3 regions of the Paenibacillus sp. FSL H8-0034 genome follow, and region 3 is predicted to be linked to each of the others. Evidence: a T-box and tRNA genes for the amino acid it is inferred to sense, from the RefSeq annotation. Region 3 holds a T-box; the other regions hold tRNA genes.
What was found. The T-box of region 3 lies ahead of NST47_RS17555 (arginine--tRNA ligase). A T-box ahead of a tRNA ligase gene usually reads a tRNA of that ligase, here a tRNA-Arg.
Positions count from the first base shown of each region.

Region 1 (2,274 bases), 3.6 Mb from region 3:
GTGATGTTGCCCCCTATTTCGGATCGAAACAGATGAGAGACATGGTGCTTAGAAAGATGAAGTTCTTCGGCTAAGGCGCTGAGGTCAAAAGGTTCTGTATAATGCTCCTCTACCCAATTCATAATTTTCTCAGCATGGCTCTCAGGACGTGCGGCTCCACCGAAACTACCATTATGCAAGGATTTGAGATAATCTAAAATGTTGAGAATCAACATAGAGGCAGCTTCGAGTTCTATCTCCCTATCCCACGAAAATAAATCTTTAAAACGTTCAAGAACACCCGAAATATAACCCATGTCGCGATCCATACGAAACACCTGATTGGAAAGTTGTTCTTTCCACACCTGTTCATAAAAACGAAAGAGGAGAGGGAAATTTTTAAGAAATGGTGCAAAGGTTGAGGGTTCAAAATTCAAAATCGTGCGCTCATAAGGACATTGATTAGTATCAAATTGAACACGATGTAACTGGAAAGGTTGGAAAATTACTACGCTTCCTGATTCCAAATTATAAAGCTTGCGGTTGAGGGTCAGATTGCCTTTGCCTCGATGGACAAATAATACCTCGATGCCTTTGTGATAATGGTAAAAAACATAAGGTTTTTCTGTGGTTACAATTCCATAACGAAGTTCTAACGCCCTTTTATTTAAAACACGAAATCCCTTATCTATACTTTCTGGGAATTCCATCCAATTACCTCTCCCCAATAATGATTTTTTTCAATTATAACAATAGCGTGATATTTTATAATAGAAAGCTATAACTTTTTATTTTAAAAATAGATTACGATTACATTATTGATGTGAACTAATTATACGTTATTGTGCTGGATGAACTAAAATTAGATATGCCAAGAATGGAGAGGGTGAACATGTTGATGATGAAGCAATTTTGATCATGAATAAGGCAAGTGAAAGAACGGAAGGATTGTTAGTTGATTATTTTCCATATGTGAACTCCATCCAAGAAATTAGTGACGGAATAAGAAACACATTCGACAAACATTTAAAACAAGTCGATCAGGAAGATATAATGGTTTTAAAAATGGTTAATGAAGCTGCTGCATGGCATGCGTTTGAATGTATAAGACGGTTTTATAAGAACAAGGCCAATCATTTTTAATTATTCTCTTTTTCACTACGACTCCTACAACAAAGTGTTCGCCAATTATTGCCGCACTCGACTGATGAGCCGGTTAATATTGAACAAAAAAAAGCCACACCGAAGAGTGGCTTATCATCTAAATTAGAATAGTTGAAATGGCGTACCCGAGAGGGATCGAACCTCCGACCTACAGTTTAGGAAACTATCGCTCTATCCTACTGAGCTACGGGCACGCGGTAACTAATATTGTACCACAAAGCATCGTCAGAAAAAAGTCTCCGTCCAAACTTGTTTGAACCAGTTTTACCACCTATATCAATTGAATTTATGATTACATCAACGTAACTAACGCAGCTTATCTTAACTACTTATATCTTATGGAAATACTTGGTACAATAGATTAAGCTGTACATCATGTTTATCTACTTCTACGGTATTGAATACAGCTTAAATCACGATCTATTGGAGGCGAATTTAGAATATGACAATTCCACACCGTCAATTAGGCTCGACTGGCCTTTCTGTTAGCGCTATCGGAATGGGAGGCATGCCTTTATCGATCAACGGTAGACCTTCAGAAGAGGAAGGCATCAAGACCATACATACGGCGCTCGAACAAGGGATTACCTTTTTTGATACAGCCAATGCTTACTGCTTGAATAACGATGATTTTGGGCATAATGAACGATTGTTAGCCAAAGCCTTGCAGCAGCATCCCCAAGCGATAATTGCCACCAAAGGCGGCCTTACTCGTCCTGATGGACGCTGGGAACCGAACGGTCATCCGGACTACTTGCGTCAAGCTTGCGAGGATAGCCTATTGGCACTCGGTTTGGATTCAATCGTATTGTATCAATTCCATCGTCCCGATCCTGCAGTTCCTTTTGCAGAATCTCTGGGTGCGTTGGCTGAATTGCAAAAGGAAGGCAAGTTGATTCATGCTGGGCTTTCCAATGTGTCTGTAGCCCATCTGGAGGAGGCCAAAGGGATCATTGAAGTGGCCAGTGTGCAAAACCGAATGAATCTGTTTGACCATTCATCAATCGATGTTCTCAAATACTGCGAGGCCAATCAAATCGCATTTTTACCCTATAGCCCGCTTAATGGTATTAGCAAAGCAGGCCAGATCGGCAGCAATCCCGTCCTTTCTCGTATCGCAAATAAATATGA
Region 1 covers NZ_JBBOBS010000001.1:249,978-252,251, forward strand. The annotation lists gene NST47_RS01110 (AraC family transcriptional regulator) at 1-689, opposite strand, end outside; gene NST47_RS01115 (hypothetical protein) at 898-1,122, shown strand; tRNA gene NST47_RS01120 (tRNA-Arg) at 1,261-1,337, opposite strand; gene NST47_RS01125 (aldo/keto reductase) at 1,586-2,274, shown strand, end outside.
Region 1: it encodes a tRNA-Arg, which carries the amino acid that the T-box ahead of NST47_RS17555 (arginine--tRNA ligase) is inferred to sense. The anticodon was not compared.

Region 2 (2,274 bases), 3.8 Mb from region 3:
GATGATAAATAATAAATCAAATCGATAGCTGAAGGCTCTCCCTTGTCGTACTAAGGGGAGGGCTTTTATTTTTAATAAACAAAGAACCGTCCATCAGCAGCTTGTGCTACTGAATAGACGGCCCTCAATGTAAATAGGGTAAACTTATAGTTTGGTTATGACTTTATCGATCAGACCATAGATCCGCGCGTCTTCCGCATACATGAAATTGTCGCGATCCGTATCTTTTTCGATTTGTTCAAAGGTTTGTCCTGTGCGTTCTGCCAAAATGGTATTCAATTTATCACGCATTTTAATAATACGAGCGGCACGAATAGCAATATCACTGGCTTGACCTTCGGCACCACCAAGTGGTTGATGGATCATAACCTCACTGTTCGGAAGCGCAAAACGTTTGCCTTTGGCACCAGCAGCGAGCAGGAATGCACCCATTGAAGCTGCCATACCTACGCAAATGGTAGAAACGTCGGGCTTGATGAACTGCATGGTATCGAAGATCGCCATGCCTGAAGTAATCGAACCGCCTGGACTGTTGATATAAATATTAATGTCTTTGTCAGGATCCTGCGCGGCCAAGAAAAGCAACTGGGCAATAATGGCGTTCGCTACTTGGTCGTTAATGGCCGTACCGAGAAAAATAATGCGATCCTTCAGCAAACGGGAGTATATGTCATACGCCCGCTCTCCTCTGGCATCGGGTTCAACTACCATGGGTATAAAACTCATAAGCTGCAGCCTCCTAAAAGTACATGAATGTTTGATAACACTATAACCATCATAACGGAAATATAAACAAAGGTCAAGAAAGGTCAAACGATCGGCATTAAAAAACCTTCACAACGCAGTCTGGAAGCTGATGACCGTATCGTAAAGGCTATGAATGTTTGTATGGATAACACGAATTCGTTGAAGGTAATGGCGCGCCCGCAAGGAATCGAACCTTGATCTCAGGCTTCGGAGGCCTACGTCATATCCATTGGACCACGGGCGCACATTTAAATATATAGTTTAAAATGAACGAGCAAGGGTTATTATATGATATGCGGGAGTAAATTGCAACCTTGTTTTGACGGTGCGTGATTTTTGACCAAATTGTGAATTGCTGTTGAAATTAACAAGTCAATTCGTTATAATAAGATTACTAAGAAAGTCTTAGTGCTTTTTTTTGGAAGATGTGGGACGAAAAATGTAGTGGCGGGACAAAAAAAGTCCATAGCATAGCGGGAGTGTAAAGTATGAGAGAAATTCTCGATATTCAAAAACAGCTTTTGCCCGATCTATTGGATACGATGAAAAAAAGGTATACGATTCTGCACTTCATTCGTGTATCCGGCATTGTAGGCCGCAGGACACTGGCAGGTTCACTGAACACCACGGAGCGTATCATGCGCAGCGAGGTCGATTTTTTGAAATCGCAGGGACTGCTTGAAATCGAGGCTTCCGGTATCCGGATCAGTGAAACGGGTCGGCAACTGCTTGAGCAAATCGAACCGTTAGTCAAGGAGCTGTTCGGACTGACTGATCTTCAGGAGCAGATTCGATTGCATTTTAACCTGAAGCAGGTTGTTATTGTTCCAGGCGATTCAGAACTTTCACCCCACACCAAAAAGGAACTGGGACTCGTAGGCGCGGCCATTCTGCGCAAGTACGTAACCCAGGATGAGGTCGTTGCGGTAACCGGTGGGTCCACAATGGCTGAAGTCGCGAATCACCTGTCTTCCTCCACATCGCTCAAGCGCTGCGTATTCGTACCAGCACGCGGCGGACTGGGAGAAAGCATGGATTTCCAGGCGAATACGATTGCTTCAACAATGGCGAAGAAAACCGGAGCTCGTTACCGATTGCTGCATGTTCCTGACCAGCTTGGTGAGGAAGCTTATCAATCCTTGATGCAGGACAGCTCCATATTGGAGAGCATTGCCTTCATCAGAGGCGCTCGAATCGTTATTCATGGCATAGGAGAAGCTATGCTGATGGCAAGACGGCGTAAGGTTGATGAGTCGACTACAGCGATTTTACAGCAGGACGGGGCTTTGGCAGAAGCGTTCGGGTATTATTTTGACCGTGATGGGAAGATACTGCATAAGATGCCTACAGTCGGCTTGCGCATTGAAGACATTCAGGAAATGGACTGTGTCATCGGTGTGGCTGGGGGTAAAAGTAAAGGTGAGGCTATTGCTGCTGTGCTGAAATTCGGACATGAGGATATTCTTGTGACAGATGAAGCCGCTGCTATGGAGATTGTGCAAATGCTACATCTTGATGGGCATCGCC
Region 2 covers NZ_JBBOBS010000001.1:19,293-21,566, reverse strand. The annotation lists gene NST47_RS00075 (stalk domain-containing protein) at 1-12, shown strand, start outside; gene clpP (ATP-dependent Clp endopeptidase proteolytic subunit ClpP) at 145-726, opposite strand; tRNA gene NST47_RS00065 (tRNA-Arg) at 917-991, opposite strand; gene NST47_RS00060 (sugar-binding transcriptional regulator) at 1,236-2,274, shown strand, end outside.
Region 2: it encodes a tRNA-Arg, which carries the amino acid that the T-box ahead of NST47_RS17555 (arginine--tRNA ligase) is inferred to sense. The anticodon was not compared.

Region 3 (2,274 bases):
TATGAGTATCTGGACAAGGAATACGAGCGGTTAAATGTAATGATTGCAAATAAGCTTCCCAATCAATCGTACCAGATTTTGGGTAATCCACTGCCGGATACGAAGGTGCTGCTGAGAACCTACAGCGACAAATCGCCGGGAGCCTATTATTACTATGACCGCAAAAAAGACACACTGGATAAAATCGCAGATAGCAAACCATGGATCAAAGAAGAGCAGATGGCTGAAATGAAGCCGATTTCCTACAGATCGCGTGATGGGTATACAATCAATGGCTATTTGACTCTACCCAAAACCGGTAGCACCAACTTGCCTTTTGTCATCCTTCCACATGGTGGACCTTGGGCACGTGATTCATGGGGATACGATAGTGAGGTGCAACTGTTAGCTAATCGCGGCTACGGCGTCCTGCAGATGAATTTCCGCGGCTCTACAGGCTACGGTAAGGAATTCAAGTTGGCTGGGGACAAGCAATGGGGCAATACGATGCAGGATGATATTACCGATGGCGTGAGCTGGTTGAAACAGCAAGGGTACGCGGATCCGAAGCGAATCGCAATATATGGTGCGTCATACGGAGGCTACGCAGCACTGGCGGGAGTAACGTTTACCCCTGATTTGTATGCCGCCGGAATAGATTATATGGGGCCTTCCAGCCTGTTCACCTTCCTTAATACGATGCCGTCTTACTGGGAGCCTGATCGTCAAAAATTGTACAAGCAGGTTGGTGATCCTGAGAAGGATAAGAAGCAGATGGAGGACAGATCGCCTTTGCTGCATGCCGACCAAATTAAAACACCGATCATGTTCGCTCAAGGTGTCAACGATCCACGGGTAAAGAAGAGCGAGTCGGATCAGATCGTATTGGCACTTCGTCAGCGTGGAATTGATGCCCCTTATATGATTAAAAATGATGAGGGTCATGGCTTCCAGACATATGCCAATCGAGTTGACTTCTATCAGGCGATGTTAAAATTCCTTGATAATCACTTAAGTAAGTAGAGCGCTGAATAACGGCTTGACATCCAGTTATACTTCATGTATAAATATGTATAATTCAAATTTGAGATTAGCTAACAAATTAAAGAATTACTCAGATATAATAGTTTGACGCTATTGCCACCATGTATGCTTTTTACGATATGCCAATATTAATGAACGAGACAGTAATTCCAGACAAAGAGTCACAGTGAGCCGGAATAGGTGAGATCCGGTACGGATGATTGGAATGAAGCGGACTCGGGAAATGGTCCTCCGAACACAACCAAGTAGGGGGATCCGGTAACTGCCGTTATCAGCAGAGTGACTGGCCTTGTGACACAGGACCAGTACTTAGAGTGGTACCACGGGAAGCGCGAGCTCTCGTCTCTTATTTAGAGACGGGGGCTTTTTGTGTTTTAGCCATAAATGAGGAGGAATAAGATATGTTAAACACGTTATTGAGCTCAGAAATTGAACTACACGTGCGTGAGATGCTGGTTGCACAGGGAATTGAACCGGGACCTGAGCTGAATATCCAAATTGAGCATCCGATGTATCCTGAGCATGGAGAATACAGTACGAACATTGCCATGAAGCTGGCTAAAGCTTTACGCAAATCCCCCCTGCACATTGCTGAGGAGCTTCAGCAAAGGCTGGAGCAGCAAGGGAACATAAGGGGAATGGTTGCACAGATTCAAGTGGCAGCACCCGGCTTTTTAAATTTTCATCTGAATTGGGCCGTTTGGGCTGCTCGTCAAATCGAAGCCCCGAATGGCTCACAATCCAAGGTGCTCATCGAACACACTTCGATCAACCCTAACAAATCAGCTCATATCGGCCATTTAAGGAATTCCTGCATCGGGGATGCACTGGCCCGTATGTTGAGATACGCGGGACATGAGGTAGAGGTTCATAATTATATTGATGATCTGGGTAATCAATTAGCAGATACGGTGGTCGGGATTCTGAATACGTCTGTGGAGCAAGCTCATGCTCGTTTTGGAGATTATTGTTGGGATACGTATGCCAAGATTAATCAAGCCTATAAGGTCAACGCGGAGCTGCAGGAAGCACGTGTTCAGGTGCTGCAGCAATTGGAAGAGGGGCATTCCAATATGGCATGGATCGGTTCTTTGGTTGCTGAACGTATCGTTCGCGAACAGCTGGATGAAATGAAGCAGTTTGGCATTGGATATGACGTGCTGGTTTGGGAAAGCAATATTGTGAGAGAAGGTTTCTGGGCATCAACGTTTGATTTGCTGCAGCAGACGGCTGTATTTCGTCAAGTCACGG
Region 3 covers NZ_JBBOBS010000001.1:3,853,346-3,855,619, forward strand. The annotation lists gene NST47_RS17550 (S9 family peptidase) at 1-1,002, shown strand, start outside; T-box leader at 1,146-1,373, shown strand; gene NST47_RS17555 (arginine--tRNA ligase) at 1,425-2,274, shown strand, end outside.